DNA from 4 places in the Streptomyces sp. NPDC050422 genome. Region 3 is predicted to be linked to each of the others. Evidence: riboswitches for the same ligand, from Rfam matches in the RefSeq annotation. Region 3 holds a riboswitch; each other region holds the start of a gene.

Region 1 (4,011 bases), on a different contig from region 3:
GAGGCGAGCATCACGGCCGCACATCCCAGCTCCATGGCCAGCGCCGCGTCCGAGGCCGTGCCGGCGCCCGCGTCCAGGATCACCGGAACCCGCGCCTGTTCGACGATCAGCTGGAAGTTGTGCGGATTGCGGATGCCCAGGCCGGAGCCGATGGGGGAGCCGAGCGGCATGATCGCCGCGCACCCCACGTCCTCCAGCTTCCGGGCCAGTACCGGGTCGTCGTTCGTGTACGGCAGCACGGTGAAACCGTCGTCCACCAGCGTCTCCGCGGCGTCGAGCAGCTCGATGGGGTCGGGCAGGAGGGTGCGCTCGTCCGCCACCACCTCCAGCTTGACCCAGTGGGTGCCGAGCGCCTCGCGGGCCAGCCGGGCGGTGAGTACGGCCTCGCCCGCGGTGAAGCAGCCCGCCGTGTTCGGCAGCACGCGGATGGAGAGCTTCTGCAGTACGGAGAGCACGGAGCCCTGCACGGTCGGGTCCAGGCGGCGCATCGCCACCGTGGTCAGCTCGGTGCCGGAAGCGGTCAGGGACCGCTCCAGCACGTCCAGGCTCGGTGCCCCGCCCGTCCCCATGATCAGCCGGGAGCCGAGGACGGTGCCGCCGAGCGAGAAGAGGTCGTCGGACATGGTCAGCCTCCCTGGACCGCGGTGAGGACCTCGACCCGGTCGCCGTCGGCGAGCGCGGCCGCGGGCCACTGGCCGCGCGGTACGACGGTCTCGTTCAGGGCGGCCGCGACGCCCGAGGGCGCGCGGGTCAGCGAGGCGACCAGGGCCTCCAGGGTGGTGCCCGGCGCGACGGCGACGGCCTCGCCGTTCACGGAGACGGAGAGGGAGGGGGAGGCGGAGGGGGAGGCGGAGAGGGGGGCGGGCTCGGTCATGCGGGCTGCTCCTGACGTACGGGGGCGGCGGCGGGTGAGAAACGGCCGGGGGAGAAGGGGCGGGCCACCTCGGGCAGCTCGCCTCCGGCCAGCAGCTCCGCCATGGCGTCCCCGGTGACGGGGGTGAGCAGCACCCCGTTTCGGTGGTGGCCGGTGGCGAGGTGCAGGCCGGGCAGCGCGGTGCGGCCGAGCAGCGGGGCGTTGTCGGGGGAGGCGGGGCGCAGACCGGCGACGGTCTCGGTGAGCGGCAGCTCCGTGATGCCCGGCACGAGCTCGTGCGCGTCGCGCAGCAACTCGTACACACCGCCTGCCGTGACGGTGGTGTCCCAGCCCATCTCCTCGCTGGTGGCGCCGATGACCAGTTCGCCGTTCTCGCGCGGTACGAGGTAGACGTGGCTGCCCCGGACCACGGCCCGCACGGTGCGGGAGAGGAAGGGGGCGTACGCGGTGGGCACGGTCAGGCGCAGCACCTGGCCCTTCACCGGGCGGACCGGGGGCAGGACGTGCTCCGGCACCCCCGCGAGCCGGCCGCTGAGGCTGCCCGCCGCGAGCACGACCTGATCGGCTGCCGCCTCCCTGCCGTCGGCGAGCTCGACTCCGGTGGCCCGGCCGCCCGTGACCGTGAGCCGTTCGGCCCGTTGGCGGTGGAAGGTGACCCCGGCCCGCTCGCACGCCGTCAGCAGCGCGGCGGCCAGCCGTCGCGGGTCGACCTGGTGGTCGCCGTCGACCCGCAGCCCGCCGCGTACGCCGGGCGCGAGCATCGGCTCCAGACGGCGGCACTCACGACCGGTGAGCCACTCCGACTCCAGCCCCGAGCGGCGTTGCAGGGCGTGGAGCTCCCGCAGATGGGCGCGGTCGTCGGCGTCGAGCGCGACGGCCAGGGTGCCGCAGGCGCGGAAGCCGATCTCCTGTCCGCTCGCCGCCTCCAGCTCGGCCGCGAACGCCGGATAGCGTGCGGCGGAGGCGACGTTGAGACCGAGCAGCATCTCCTCGCCGTAGTGGAGTTCGGTGACGGCGGCCAGCATGCCGGCCGCGACCTGTGCGGCACCGCCGCCCGGTGCGGGGTCCACGACCGCCGTGACCAGGCCGCGCTGGGCGGCCCGCCAGGCGGTGACCAGGCCGATGATGCCGCCCCCGATGACGAGGACGTCCGACCCGTTCGTCCGGTGTATGCGCATGGGCGTCCAGCCCCTCCCTTCGCCGGCATGACCCGGATCAGGTTCGTACGGTCGGAGGCCGTCCAGCCTCCCTCTCAGCCCGGTCCGTCCGGGCTCCCGCGAGTGATGTGCACGGCCACCCTAAACCCCTGCCCCACGCCGCCTGCAAGGGAGCGGACGCCGGCGCGGGGACGGCGATCCGGTGGGCGCGTCACGGGAACCGACTTCCTGACGTTGTGTCAGGTGCTTAAGGTGGACGGGTGGACGAGCAGACCGGACAGCAGCAGACAGGATCGCGACGCAGCCGCCGCGTCGTGATCGCCGGAGCGGGCATGGCGGGCGTGCAGACCGCCGTGGCCCTGCGCGAACAGGGCTTCACCGGCCCCGTCACGCTGATCGGCGCCGAACCGCACCAGCCGTACGACCGGCCGCCCCTGTCGAAGGCGGTCCTTCTCGGCAAGGCCGAGGACTCGGCCTTCGACATCGACTTCGAGGCGCTGGGCATCACCCTGCGGCTCGGCCTCGACGTGACGGCACTGCGCGCGGCCGACCGCGAACTGGACACCCCGGACGGGCCCGTCCCCTACGACGTCCTGGTCGTCGCCACCGGCGCCGAACCCCTGGTGCTGCCCGGCTCGGAGGGTGTCCCGGGCGTCCACCTCCTGCGCACCCTGGACGACGCCGCCCGGCTGCGCCCGGTCCTCGAACGGCAGCACGACGTCGTGGTCGTCGGCGCGGGCTGGATCGGCGCCGAGTTCGCCACCGCCGCCCGCGCGGCCGGCTGCGCGGTCACCGTGGTCGAGGCCGCCGACCGCCCGCTCGCCGGCGCGCTGCCCGCCGAGGTCGCCGCCCCCATGGCCGGCTGGTACGCCGAGAGCGGCGCCGCGCTCCTCACCGGCGCACGCGTCGCCCGCATCGAACCCGGCCGCGTGGTCCTGACCGACGGCCGCACCCTCCCGGCGGACGCGGTCGTCGTCGGCATCGGCGCCCGGCCCGCTACCGGGTGGCTCGCCGGATCGGGGATCGAACGAGGCCCGGACGGATCGGTGACCGCCGGCGCATCGCTGCGCACCTCGCTCCCCGACGTGTACGCGGTCGGGGACTGCGCATCCTTCCCCTCGGCCCGGTACGGCGAGCGGCTGCTCGTCCACCACTGGGACAACGCCCTTCAGGGGCCCCGGACCGTCGCCGCCGCTGTCGTCCGGGAGGGCGAGGGGCAGCCCCCGGTCTACGACCCCGTGCCCTACTTCTGGTCCGAGCAGTTCGGCCGCTTCGTCCAGTACGCGGGTCACCACACGGGGGCCGACGCCCTGGTGTGGCGCGGCGACCCTTCCGAAGCGACGTGGACGGTGTGCTGGCTCCGGGGCGGCGCGCTCGTCGCCGTACTGGCGGTTGGCCGTCCGCGCGATCTGGCACAGGGCCGCAAACTCGTCGAATCGGGGGCGGAACTCGTCCCCGAGCGGGTCGCCGACCCCTCCGTACCCCTGAAATCGGCCACGCTCTGACGCCCGCCCGACGCCCCGTACGGTCGGCCCGGGTACCGACTGTCGGTCCGGGATGGCACGCTTGTCCCCGTGACCGAGATTGACGTAAAGATCGATGCTCTCGTCCCCGCCTGGCTCCACCTCCCCGACATCGCAGAAATGTTCGATATCGAGGTGACGCGTGTGCGCCAGCTGGTCAAGGACGGCCAGCTCATTGCCGTACGACGTGGTGAGAACCGGGCGCTCCAGGTGCCTGCCGCCTTCATCGACGGCGACAAGGTGGTCAAGGGCCTTTCGGGGACCCTGACGCTCCTGAGGGACGACGGCTACTCCGACGCGGAGATGCTGGAATGGCTCTTCACGCCCGACCCGAGTCTGCCGGGCACGCCCGCGCAGGCACTGAGTGAGAACCGCGGCACGGAGGTGAAGCGTCGCGCCCAGGCGCTCGCCGTCTGAGAGACCGGCGCCGCACAGGGGAGGCGGGCCGCATGTCGCG
Region 2 (4,011 bases), on a different contig from region 3:
AGGCCGTCTTCGTCGGCGTCGTCGTGGTCGCCGTCGTCGTGGGCCTGTGGGAGCTCACTTCCCGGCTGGAGGAGCGCAAGGGCATCAAAGCGCCCCTCGTGCCACTCGCGATCGGCGGCGCGGCCATGGTCGTGGCCGGTTACGCGCGGGGCGCCGAGGGCGCCTGGATCGCCATGGCGCTGACCGCCCTGGCGGTGCTCGTCTGGCGGATGACCGAGCCGCCGGATGGCTACCTCAGGGACGTCACGGCCGGAGTCTTCGCCGCGTTCTACGTGCCGTTCCTGGCGACCTTCGTCGCCATGCTCCTGACCGCCGACGACGGACCCCAGCGGGTTCTGACCTTCCTGCTGCTGACCGTGGTCAGCGACACGGGTGCGTACGCCGTCGGCTGGCGGTTCGGCAAGAACAAGCTCGCTCCGCGCATCAGCCCCGGAAAGACCCGCGAGGGCCTGTTCGGAGCCGTGGCCTTCGCGATGGTGGCCGGTGCGTTGTGCATGCAGTTCCTGATCGACGACGGGACCTGGTGGCAGGGGCTGCTGCTCGGCCTCGCGGTCGCTGCCAGCGCCACCCTGGGCGACCTGGGCGAGTCCATGATCAAGCGGGATCTCGGGATCAAGGACATGGGCACGCTGCTGCCCGGGCACGGCGGCATCATGGACCGGCTCGACTCGCTCCTGCCGACCGCGCCGGTGGTCTGGCTGCTGCTGGTGATTTTCGTCGGCTCCGGCTGACAGGCGCGTAGATCACCCCTTCTGACCTGCTGTTTTACGAGTGAGGGTCCGTTGTCCACAGGGCGGCAGGCCCTCACTGTTCTGTCTGCGACACTGGAAGAACCATGCCTAAGCCCGGAGAACTCCAGTTTGTCGCGCCCCGCGGAGCCAAGAAGCCGCCGCGGCACCTCGCCGACCTCACGCCCGCCGAGCGCAAGGAAGCAGTCGCCGCGACCGGCGAGAAGCCGTTCCGCGCCCAGCAGCTCTCGCAGCACTACTTCGCGCGGTACGCGCACGACCCGGCGGAGTGGACCAACATCCCGGCCGGATCGCGGGACAAGCTCGCCGAGGCGCTGTTCCCCGATCTGATGTCCGTGGTGCGGCACATCAGCTGCGACGACGACACGACCCGCAAGACGCTGTGGAAGCTGCACGACGGGACGCTGGTCGAGTCCGTCCTGATGCGTTACCCCGAGCGCGTCACGATGTGCATCTCCTCGCAGGCCGGCTGCGGCATGAACTGCCCGTTCTGCGCCACCGGACAGGCCGGTCTCGACCGCAACCTGTCGACCGCCGAGATCGTCCACCAGATCGTGGACGGCATGCGCGCGCTGCGCGACGGCGAGGTCCCCGGCGGCCCGGCCCGGCTCTCCAACATCGTCTTCATGGGCATGGGTGAGCCGCTTGCCAACTACAACCGCGTGGTCGGTGCGATCCGCCGGCTGACCGACCCCGAGCCCGACGGGCTGGGGCTCTCGCAGCGTGGGATCACGGTCTCCACCGTCGGCCTCGTCCCGGCGATGCTGCGCTTCGCCGACGAGGGCTTCAAGTGCCGCCTCGCCGTCTCGCTGCACGCCCCGGACGACGAGCTGCGCGACACCCTCGTGCCGGTGAACACCCGGTGGAACGTGCGCGAGGTGCTGGACGCCGCGTGGGAGTACGCGGAGAAGTCCGGCCGCCGCATCTCCATCGAGTACGCGCTGATCCGCGACATCAACGACCAGGCGTGGCGGGGCGACCGGCTCGGCCGGCTGCTCAAGGGCAAGCGGGTCCACGTCAACCTGATCCCGCTGAATCCGACGCCCGGCTCGAAGTGGACCGCCTCGCGGCCCGAGGACGAGAAGGCGTTCGTCGACGCCATCGCCGCCCACGGGGTGCCGGTGACCGTCCGGGACACCCGGGGCCAGGAGATCGACGGGGCCTGCGGACAGCTGGCGGCCTCCGAGCGCTGAGGCCGAAACCGGCCGTGTAGCCTGGGCTCGAAATCAACTTCATATTCCGACAGGGGAGCGCCACAGCGCTGAGAGTGCGGCACCAAGGACAGGTTGGCCGCAGACCCTCTGAACCTCGCCCGGGTCATTCCGGGTAGGAAGTTCGGACCTTACTCAAGCTGTTGCGCCCTGCCCGCTTCCGGTTTCCGCCGGCGCGGGCAGGGCCGCGTCTCTTCCTGGTCATCCCAGGAGGAATCACATGAGCACCACCAAGAAGATCGCGGCGGGGGCCGTCGCCGCCGCGCTCGGCGCGACCGCGCTCGCCGGATGCGGAAGCTCCGACGACTCGGCCGCCGGCACCGGCGGTACCAAGGGCACCGGCTCCAAGACCGTCACTCTCGTCAGCCACGACTCCTTCAACGCCTCCATGGACGTACTGAAGGAGTTCACCCGGCAGACCGGCTACACCGTCAAGGTGCTGAAGAGCGGTGACGCGGGCGCCGCGCTCAACCAGGAGATCCTGACCAAGGGCTCGCCGCGCGGCGACGTCTTCTTCGGCGTCGACAACACTCTGCTCTCGCGCGCCCTCGACAACGGCCTGTTCACGCCCTACGAGGCCAAGGGCCTCGACCAGGTCGCGGCCGACGTCCAGCTGGACGCGGGCAAGCACCGGGTCACTCCCGTCGACACCGGCGACATCTGCGTCAACTACGACAAGCAGTACTTCGCCGACAAGAAGCTGGCGCCACCGCAGTCCTTCGACGACCTGGCGAAGCCCGCGTACAAGAACCTGCTCGTCACCGAGAACGCGGCGACCTCCTCGCCGGGCCTCGGCTTCCTCCTCGGCACCGTCGCCACCTATGGCGAGGACGGCTACCAGGACTACTGGAAGAAGCTGAAGAGCAACGGCGTCAAGGTCGTCGACGGCTGGGAGCAGGCGTACAACGAGGAGTTCTCCGGCTCCGCGGGCGGCAAGAAGGCCAAGGGCGACCGGCCGCTCGTCGTCAGTTACGCCTCCAGCCCGCCCGTCGAGGTGCTGTACGCGGACCCGCAGCCGAAGACCGCCCCGACCGGCGTCGCCACCGGAACGTGCTTCCGGCAGATCGAGTTCGCCGGTCTGCTCGACGGGGCGAAGAACGAGGCGGGCGGCAAGGCTCTGCTGGACTTTCTGATCGGCAAGCAGTTCCAGGAGGACATGCCGCTCAACATGTTCGTCAGCCCGGTCACCAAGGGTGCGAAGGTGCCGGATCTCTTCACGAAGTTCGGCGCCACGGTCGACAAGCCGACGACCGTCGCCCCGGACACGATCGCCAAGAACCGTGAGCAGTGGGTCCAGTCGTGGTCCTCGCTCGTAGTGAAGTAGCGAAGACTCCCGTACGCGGACCGGGCGCGCGCGGGAAGGCCGCGCGCGCCCGGTCGCTGCGCGGGGGCGCGGTACGGCTCGGTCTGATGGCCGTGCCCGTGGCGTTCTTCGCGTTGTTCTTCGCTTATCCCGTCGTCGCGATCGTGGGACGCGGGCTCAAGGCCGGCGGCGTATGGCAGTTCGGGCGGTTCGGCGAGGTGCTGAGCCGGCCGGACATCACAGACGTCCTCTGGTTCACCTTCTGGCAGGCCCTCGCCTCGACCGCGCTGACGCTGCTGGTCGCGCTGCCCGGCGCGTACGTCTTCGCCCGGTTCGACTTCCCCGGCAAACAACTGCTGCGGGCGATTGTCACCGTGCCGTTCGTCCTGCCGACCGTCGTCGTCGGCACCGCGTTCCTCGCGCTGCTGGGTCGCGGTGGCTTCCTCGACGAGCTGTGGGGCGTACGGCTCGACACGACGGTGTGGGCGATCCTGCTGGCCCATGTCTTCTTCAACTACGCCGTCGTCGTACGCACAGTCGGCGGACTCTGGTCGCAGCTCGACCCCCGGCAGGAGGAGGCCGCGCGGGTTCTCGGAGCGGGGCGTTTCGCCGCTTGGCGCCGTGTCACCCTTCCCGCACTGGGACCCGCTGTGGCGGCTGCCGCGCTGATGGTCTTCCTCTTCACCTTCACCTCCTTCGGTGTCGTACAGATCCTCGGCGGTCCCGGCTTCTCCACGCTGGAAGTGGA
Region 3 (4,011 bases):
AATAGGGCCACGGGGGATCATTCCTGGCCAGATTCATCTACTGCGGGGTTGAACGATGCGCGAGTCGGTTCAAGCTGAGGTCATGATGAGCTTCCTCGTCTCCGAGGAGCTCTCTTTCCGTATCCCGGTGGAGCTCCGGTACGAAGTGTGCGATCCGTACGCGATCCGGATGACCTTCCACCTGCCCGGCGACGCCCCCGTCACCTGGGCTTTCGGCCGTGAGCTGCTGCTCGACGGTCTCAACAGCCCCAGTGGTGACGGCGATGTACACATCGGACCGACCGAGCCCGAGGGGCTGTCCGACGTCCACATCCGGCTCCAGGTGGGGGCCGACCGTGCGCTCTTCAGGGCGGGTACGGCACCTCTCGTAGCGTTTCTCGACCGGACGGACAAACTCGTGCCGCTCGGTCAGGAGTGCACGCTGGGTGACTTCGAGGGCAATCTGGAAGAGGCGCTGGGGCGGATTCTGGCCGAGGAACAGAACGCCGGCTGACGAAGCCCGTGTCCTTGGCCTGCATGCCGGTCGAACAGCACACCTGCCGAACGGGTGAATCGCTCTCCGTGTCCGGACACTCAGGACTTCGTCCGGCGACGGCGCCCCCTGCCGCTCCGTACGAGTGCCGGAGCTACGGAATCCGGGGCAGGCCCGGAGCGGTCCGCGGAGACGACCAGCGCCGCGAGCGCGGTGGTCACCGGCACCGAGGCGACCAGTCCGATCGAGCCGATCAGTGTGCGCACGATCTCCTCCGCCACCAGTTCGCTGTTGGCCACCGTCCCCACGCTGCTCTGGGCGATCGAGAACAGCAGCAGCAACGGAAGCGCGGCGCCCGCATAGGCGAGCACCAGGGTGTTGACCACCGAGGCGATGTGGTCGCGCCCGATCCTGATCCCTGCCCGGTAGAGCTTCTTCGCACTCATCGTCGGGTCGGCCTGGTGCAGTTCCCAGACGGCCGAGGTCTGGGTGACCGTCACGTCGTCGAGCACCCCCAGGGAGCCGATGATGACTCCGGCCAGCAGCAGCCCGCTCATGTCGATGTGCGGATACAGGCCATGGATGAGGCCGGTGTTGTCGTCGGTGTTCCCGCTCAGACTCGCCCAGCCGATGAAGAGCGAGCCGAGCAGCCCGATCAGGAGCAGTGAGATCAGGGTGCCGATGACGGCGACCGAGGTGCGGGCCGTCAGCCCGTGGCAGATGTAGAGCGCGATCAGCATGATGGCGCTCGCACCGACGACCGCCACGACCAGCGGGTTCGATCCCTGCAGGATGGCCGGAAGGATGAACAGGGTCAGGACGGCGAACGACAGGGCGAGCGCCACCAGGGCCATCACCCCGCGCATTCTGCCCACGGCGACGACCACCAGCGCGAAGATCCCGGCCAGCAGCATCAACGGGAACTTCCGGTTCACGTCGGTGACGGAGTACTGGAGGTCATGGGGCGCGTCGGGGGCGTACGCGACGACCACCCCCTGTCCCTCCCGCAGCTGCCGTGGCGCGTCGGGCTGGACGACCTCGACGAACTTCCGGCCCTTGTCCTGCCCGCTCGTGATCTCGACGGTGGCCTTCTTGCAGAGGGCGGCCCCGTCGTCCCCCCCGGCCTGCTCGCCCGTGGGTGGCGCGGTCTCGCCGCTGATGGGCAGCTGGGAGGCGTTCACGTCCTTGCAGTCGATCTTGCCGATGTTCACCACCTTGCCCTGTTGGGTCTGCCGGTCGAAACCGACACCGGTGCGCTCGTGCGCCGGCGCACCACCGGGCCAGAGGACCACGAGCCCGACGACGACCGCGGCCGCGAACGGGATCAGCACGGCGGCGATCACCTTGCGCAGATGGCTGGACACGGGAGCGGCGGGGCCGTGGCTGTGGGAGTGCGCGTGCTGATGGTCCTGCGGTTCGGGGTCGCTATGAGGGGACGTCACCGGCCGATCATCGCAAGAAGAGGAGGGGCCCTCTGTTCAGCTCGCCAGCATGGGCGCTAGCGTGGTGGCACCTTTGCACACGCGGGAGCTCGGAGCACCGGGCTGAGAGGGCGCTGATCTCCGTACGTCCGTACGGGACAGGCTGCGCCGACCGCCGAACCTGTTACCGGGTAATGCCGGCGTAGGGAGTAGGTCTCATGACCACATCGGACGCACGCACGCCTGCCTCGAACCAGAGCGACGAGGCCGGGAAGTCCATCGGCTGGCACAAGGGATACGTCCAGGGTTCACGCCCGGACCTCCGCGTGCCGATCCGTCAGGTGCACCTCACCAACGGCAAGGACGTGACGCTGTACGACACGTCGGGGCCGTACACCGATCCCACCACCGAGACCGATGTCCGCCGGGGGCTGGCGCCTCTGCGGGAGAACTGGATCATCGCCCGCGGCGACACCGAGGAGTACACGGGACGCCCCGGGCGCCCCGAGGACGACGGGCTCAAGCACACCTCGCCGCGCGGTGGGCTGCGCAATCTGGACGCGGTCTTCCCCGGCCGCCCCCGCCAGCCGCGGCGCAGCCGGGACGGCCGTCCCGTCACCCAGCTCGCGTACGCCCGCCGGGGCGAGATCACCCCGGAGATGGAGTACGTCGCGATCCGGGAGAACGTCGAGTCCGAGGTGGTGCGTGAGGAGATCGCCGCCGGCCGGGCGGTGCTCCCGGCCAACGTCAACCACCCGGAGACCGAGCCGATGATCATCGGCAAGCGGTTCCTGGTGAAGGTGAACGCCAACATCGGCAACTCCGCGGTCTCGTCCTCCATCGAGGAGGAGGTGGACAAGATGACCTGGGCGACCAAGTGGGGCGCCGACACGGTCATGGATCTGTCCACCGGACGCAACATCCACACCACCCGTGAGTGGGTTCTTCGCAACTCCCCCGTGCCGATCGGCACCGTGCCGCTCTACCAGGCCCTGGAGAAGGTCGACGGCAAGGCGGAGGAACTGACCTGGGAGGTCTACAAGGACACCGTCATCGAGCAGGCCGAGCAGGGCGTCGACTACATGACGGTGCACGCCGGCGTGCGCCTGCCGTACGTACCGCTGACGGCCCGTCGCAAGACCGGAATCGTCTCCCGGGGCGGCTCGATCATGGCGGCGTGGTGTCTGGCGCACCACAAGGAGTCGTTCCTCTACGAGAACTTCGAGGAGCTCTGCGAGATCCTCGCCTCGTACGACGTGACGTACTCCCTGGGCGACGGGCTGCGGCCCGGGTCGATCGCGGACGCCAACGACGAGGCCCAGTTCGCGGAGCTGCGTACGCTCGGCGAACTGAACACGGTCGCGAAGCGGTTCGGTGTCCAGACCATGATCGAGGGCCCGGGCCACGTCCCGATGCACAAGATCAAGGAGAACATCGACCTCCAGCAGGAGATCTGCGAGGAAGCGCCGTTCTACACGCTCGGCCCGCTGACGACCGATGTGGCGCCGGCGTACGACCACATCACCTCGGGCATCGGCGCCGCGATGATCGCCTGGTGGGGGACGGCGATGCTCTGCTACGTGACGCCCAAGGAGCACCTCGGTCTGCCCAACCGGGACGACGTGAAGACCGGGGTCATCACGTACAAGATCGCGGCCCATGCGGCGGACCTCGCCAAGGGGCACCCGGGGGCGCAGGACTGGGACGACGCGCTGTCGGACGCCCGGTTCGAGTTCCGCTGGGAGGACCAGTTCAATCTGGCGCTCGACCCGGACACGGCCCGGGAGTTCCATGACGAGACGTTGCCTGCCGAACCGGCGAAGACGGCCCACTTCTGCTCGATGTGCGGTCCGAAGTTCTGCTCGATGAAGATCTCCCAGAAGATCCGTGACGAGCATGGCGACGGGGCCACGGCCGTCCCCACCGAATTCGACGCGGAGGCGCTGGCCGGCATGGCGGTGAAGTCCGAGGAGTTCGCGGCCCGGGGAAACCGGGTGTACCTCCCGGTGACGGACTGACGCCTGCACGCGTACGCGCTGTTCCTGACGGCCTCGAAGGGCCGTCCGGAACAGCGCCCGAAGGCCTGGAGGATTGATCCGACGGCGCGTCAAGATGTGT
Region 4 (4,011 bases), on a different contig from region 3:
CGTCCCCTTGATATGGCGCCGCAGGGCCACGATCGGGGCCAGCCCGGTGAGGCCGCGCGGTGGACGGCAGGCCGGAAACCCTCCCGCGGGGCTCAGATCTGCCGGTCGTCGCTGTGACGGCCGAGGCTGCGGCCGAAACGTTCCGAGATCGCCGGCATCAGGCTCTCGCCGTCGGCCGGGCGGTCGAGGCCGAAGACGTGACCGGGGAAGTCCAGGTCCTTCTGTACCGCCCAGATTCCGTCGTGGTCCTCCGTCGGGAGGATGCGCACCGGGTCACCGACAGCGACCCAGCCGATCGGCACCATCGAGTCGGCCGGCAGTACGGTGCGCAGATGCACGACGCCGTTGATCCGCACCTCGGAACGGGTCCCGATCCGTGCGCCGTTGAAGACGCGGCTGCCGGTGGCCAGGAAGACCTCGTCCTCGACCCGGCAACCGGTCAAATAGGAGGTGGGGCCCACCAGCACCTGCCGCCCCAGAACCAGCGGGTCCCGTCGGGTACCCCGCAGGACCGAGTTCTCCATCACGATGCTTCCCTCGCCGACCTCCACCGGACCGCCCTCGGCGGTGAGCACCGCACCGAACAGCACCCGGCACCCGGCGCCCACCCGCACATCCCCGCACAGCGTGGCGGTCGGAGCGACATAGGCCGTGGGGTGGACCGTCGGCGAGCAGCCCTCATGAGCAATCATCATGCCCGCGATCATCCCGTGTCCGGAGCGCCGGCGTACACCACCCCCGCGACCCCACCGGTCAGCGGCCGGCTGGCCGGCGTCGTAGCCGCAAAGGTGCGTAGACGGCGAGCGCCGCGACGAACGCGACGTAGTAGGCAAGGTCCGCGCCGTGGAGTGCCGCGGCCACCGGCCCTACGTACAGGCTCGTGTCCATGAACGGAACCGCCGCGCCGAAGGCGACGACGAATGCCGCGAGTGCGGGCCACCACGGCTGCGGGCGGTCGCTCTCGGCAGCCGGCTCGAACGAAGCTCCGCCCCTGTCCCTCGTGCGTGCGAACCAGTCGACGGCTACGACCGCCACGAATCCGGGGATCCAGTAACCGACGAACAGCAACACGTTCTGGAAGCGGGCCGTGGTGTCCGCGGCGTGCATCCACAGCACCAGCGGGAAGCCGAGTACGGCAGAGAGGGCCGCGGCCAGCGGCCGTGGGATGGGCACTCCGACGGTCTGAAGGGCCAGAGAGCCGCTGTAGTCGTTCATCGCATTGCTGCACAGCGCCGCAAGCGCGACCGCAAGCAGGCCGAACGCGCCGAGCGTGCCGCCTCCCAGCAGTTCATCGACGCCCTTCGCGGTCTGGTCGGTGAAGGCGGATGCTCCCCACAGGCCGAGCGCCTGCACGGCTACGAAGGAGACCGTGACGCCGAGAAGCGTGTACCAGAACATGCGGGGGCGGGAGGCGGACCGTGGCAGGTACCGGCTGAAGTCGCTGGCGTACGGAGCCCAGGAGAGTGCGAGGCTGAGTGCGATGGTGCTGGTGAGCACGAAGGCGCCGGCGCGGTCGGCGCCGTGCACCGACCCGCTGGTGGTGGGGTGGACGCCGTCGAGGAGCTTGACGGCCAGCGCGACGAAGGCCGCGGCCAGCACGAAGGTCATGATCTTCTGCAGTCGGTGGATCGCCTCGTAGCCGAACACACCGAGTACGCCCTGCCCCACCATCATCACGAGTACGCCCAGCCAGAACGGCCATCCGCACAGTTGAGCCAGCGCATCCCCGCCGAAGAGGCCGATGAGCGCGTCCCACGCGACCGATGACAGCCACTGCAGCACGCCCGGAACGGCAACGGCCCGGCCGAAAGCGAGCCGCGCGAGCGGCAGTTGTCCTGTCCCCGTGAGACTGCCCCAGGTCCCGAGGTACGCGGTGGGCACGGCGCCAACGAGCGTGCCGAGCACCACAGCCACCAGGGCGGTGGTGAAGTCCAGCCCGAGGACGATGCCGATCGTGCCGGTGAAGACGCCCGTCATGGTGAGGTTCGGAGCGAACCACACGGTGAACAGCCGCCCGGGAGTGCCGTAGCGGTGCGATTCGGGGACCGGGGCGATCCCGCGGGTCTCGATGCGCAGATCACCGGCGGCGGGGGGCGTCCGCCCGTCGAGGACAGCCCGGCGGTCAGTGGCTGCCGGGCCGCTCGGAGCATGTGGAAATGACATGAATGACATCCCTCCGCCAGTGCTAACTGGTTCAGGTTCGACGGGTGTGATCTCAGCCCCGCTGGTCGGGGCACCCCGTGTCGGATTGCGTCGGCAAGGCTAACCCACGTGTTCGGGCCCGGACGACTGGGCTCCGACAGGTCGGTCGCAGGCCCGCATACCGCCTTGCTCACGTGGCTCGTTGAGCAGGGCGTGGGCTTCGAGGGGTTGTCCCGGTGGCGGGGTACGGGCGCCGGCGCGGGGACCGTCAGTCCATGGAGGTGTCCCCGTGGCCCGGGGCCCCGGCGACCTCCACGGTGGAGATGATTCGGACGACCGACGGGGCACGGGGCGCCGACCCGAAGCCGAAGGTGACCGGCGGGTAGACGGGAGCGAGTCCGCCGAGATTCCGTCCGCCCAGCATTGCGGTTGCCGCACGAACACGGTGCAGGTCCCCGGCCCCGTACCACTCGCGACGGCCCGCGCCCGCACTCCCCAGCGTGCGGACACCCGGCATCAGCCGGGCCGGTCCGTCGCAGACGGCGGCCGTCCTGTCCACCGTGGGAGACCAAGCCGACCGCATGGGCACACTGGTGGAAGACCTGCTGCTGCTCGCCCGGCTGGACCAGCAGCGCCCTCTGGAACGGCAGCCGGTCGATGTGCTCGCCCTGGCCGTCGACGCGGTACGCGATGCCCGCCTGCTCGCCCCCGAGCGTGAGATCCGGCTCGCGGTGGACGACAGAGGCTCCTACGCCGTCACCGGCGATGAACTCCGGCTGCGCCAGGTGCTGTCCAATCTGACCGGCAACGCCCTCACACACACCCCACCGGGCACCCCCGTCTCGATCGAACTCGGACCCGGTCGCCCCGGCCAGCCACCTGCCGTGCTCCTCGACGTCACGGACCAGGGCCCGGCCTCCGGAACAGGCCGAGCGCGTGTTCGAACGTTTCTACCGCACCGACACCTCACGAACCCGCCGCACCGGCGGCCTTACCGGGGGAATACGGAAAGGGCCCTGAGGCGTGCGTACCCGCTGCGCCAGCCCGTGACGTCGAGCGCCACGTAGCGTGCAGTGATGCCGGCCGTGAGGCCGGTCGTGGTGGTGCGGCCCCGCAGTGTTCCGCCGGAGCGGTAGGTGACGCCGTCGTCGCTGAACTCGACCGTCGCCCCCGGCACCCTGCTCGTCGTCCACTCCGCGAGGATCCTCCCGACGGGGAGCGCCGAGCCGAGGTCCACGACCATTCGGGCCCGGTCGGATCCCGGTGTCCACGACGTGCGGTGATCGCCGTCCACCGCGGCCGACGGGTCCGACATGCCGGCGGAGCGCGGTGCGTTCGGGAACGTGTCACATCCCAGTGCGGCATCGTCGAGCGGGTACGGGGCGACATCGCGCAGCGACACGGTCGCGGTCCGGCCGCGGCGCAGCCGGACCTTCGTGCGCCGTCCGCAGGCCGCGGTCACGAGCAGGTCGCAGGACGGCCCGGTCAGGCCACGGGCAGCGCAGGCGGAGTGGACCTCGGCATGTGGGCCGCCGTGGACACCGAGCCGGGTTCCGCAGTCGTCCTGATCACCGGCGTGATGGCGGCGGGGAAGTCCACCGTGGCCGAACTGCCGGCTGGGCGGCTGCCCCAAGCCGTCCACGTGCGCGGCGACGTCCTCCGGCGGATGGTGCTGTCCGGCCGGGAGCTGTCCTGCCGGGGCCTGCGGCGGTCCTCGATGTGCCGACGGCTTCATGGTCTGCCGGCCGCGACCCCGCGCCGAGGTGGATCCGGAGCGGGGTCGCGGCCGGGTGACACGGCCCGCTGGGTCAGCCGCCGATGCCCGAGTCCTGCGCGGCGGCGATGATTGTCGTCGCGTCTTCCGGGAGC

Evidence for each region. Region 3 has a riboswitch for thiamine pyrophosphate ahead of thiC (phosphomethylpyrimidine synthase ThiC). Riboswitches for the same ligand answer to the same signal wherever they lie in the genome.
Region 1: linked by a shared signal. The riboswitch ahead of thiO (glycine oxidase ThiO) and the one ahead of thiC (phosphomethylpyrimidine synthase ThiC) in region 3 are both predicted to bind thiamine pyrophosphate.
Region 2: linked by a shared signal. The riboswitch ahead of ACIBJG_RS17960 (thiamine ABC transporter substrate binding subunit) and the one ahead of thiC (phosphomethylpyrimidine synthase ThiC) in region 3 are both predicted to bind thiamine pyrophosphate.
Region 4: linked by a shared signal. The riboswitch ahead of ACIBJG_RS33910 (purine-cytosine permease family protein) and the one ahead of thiC (phosphomethylpyrimidine synthase ThiC) in region 3 are both predicted to bind thiamine pyrophosphate.

What each region holds. Positions count from the first base shown of each region.
Region 1 covers NZ_JBITIE010000005.1:64,189-68,199, forward strand. Annotated here, with positions in the region: gene ACIBJG_RS08405 (thiazole synthase) at 1-623, opposite strand, end outside; gene thiS (sulfur carrier protein ThiS) at 626-874, opposite strand; gene thiO (glycine oxidase ThiO) at 871-2,052, opposite strand; TPP riboswitch at 2,050-2,162, opposite strand; gene ACIBJG_RS08420 (NAD(P)/FAD-dependent oxidoreductase) at 2,364-3,536, shown strand; gene ACIBJG_RS08425 (Rv2175c family DNA-binding protein) at 3,606-3,971, shown strand.
Region 2 covers NZ_JBITIE010000010.1:243,503-247,513, forward strand. Annotated here, with positions in the region: gene ACIBJG_RS17950 (phosphatidate cytidylyltransferase) at 1-731, shown strand, start outside; gene rlmN (23S rRNA (adenine(2503)-C(2))-methyltransferase RlmN) at 836-1,942, shown strand; TPP riboswitch at 1,984-2,100, shown strand; gene ACIBJG_RS17960 (thiamine ABC transporter substrate binding subunit) at 2,181-3,284, shown strand; gene ACIBJG_RS17965 (ABC transporter permease) at 3,371-4,011, shown strand, end outside.
Region 3 covers NZ_JBITIE010000002.1:313,744-317,754, reverse strand. Annotated here, with positions in the region: gene ACIBJG_RS04110 (SsgA family sporulation/cell division regulator) at 56-493, shown strand; gene ACIBJG_RS04105 (YibE/F family protein) at 574-1,914, opposite strand; TPP riboswitch at 1,986-2,119, shown strand; gene thiC (phosphomethylpyrimidine synthase ThiC) at 2,112-3,911, shown strand.
Region 4 covers NZ_JBITIE010000028.1:9,656-13,666, forward strand. Annotated here, with positions in the region: gene ACIBJG_RS33905 (gamma carbonic anhydrase family protein) at 93-695, opposite strand; gene ACIBJG_RS33910 (purine-cytosine permease family protein) at 754-2,172, opposite strand; TPP riboswitch at 2,155-2,251, opposite strand; partial or broken gene ACIBJG_RS33915 (hypothetical protein) at 2,411-2,689, opposite strand; gene ACIBJG_RS33920 (ATP-binding protein) at 2,724-3,209, shown strand; gene ACIBJG_RS33925 (discoidin domain-containing protein) at 3,134-3,457, opposite strand; partial or broken gene ACIBJG_RS33930 (phosphotransferase) at 3,665-3,826, shown strand; gene ACIBJG_RS33935 (hypothetical protein) at 3,951-4,011, opposite strand, start outside.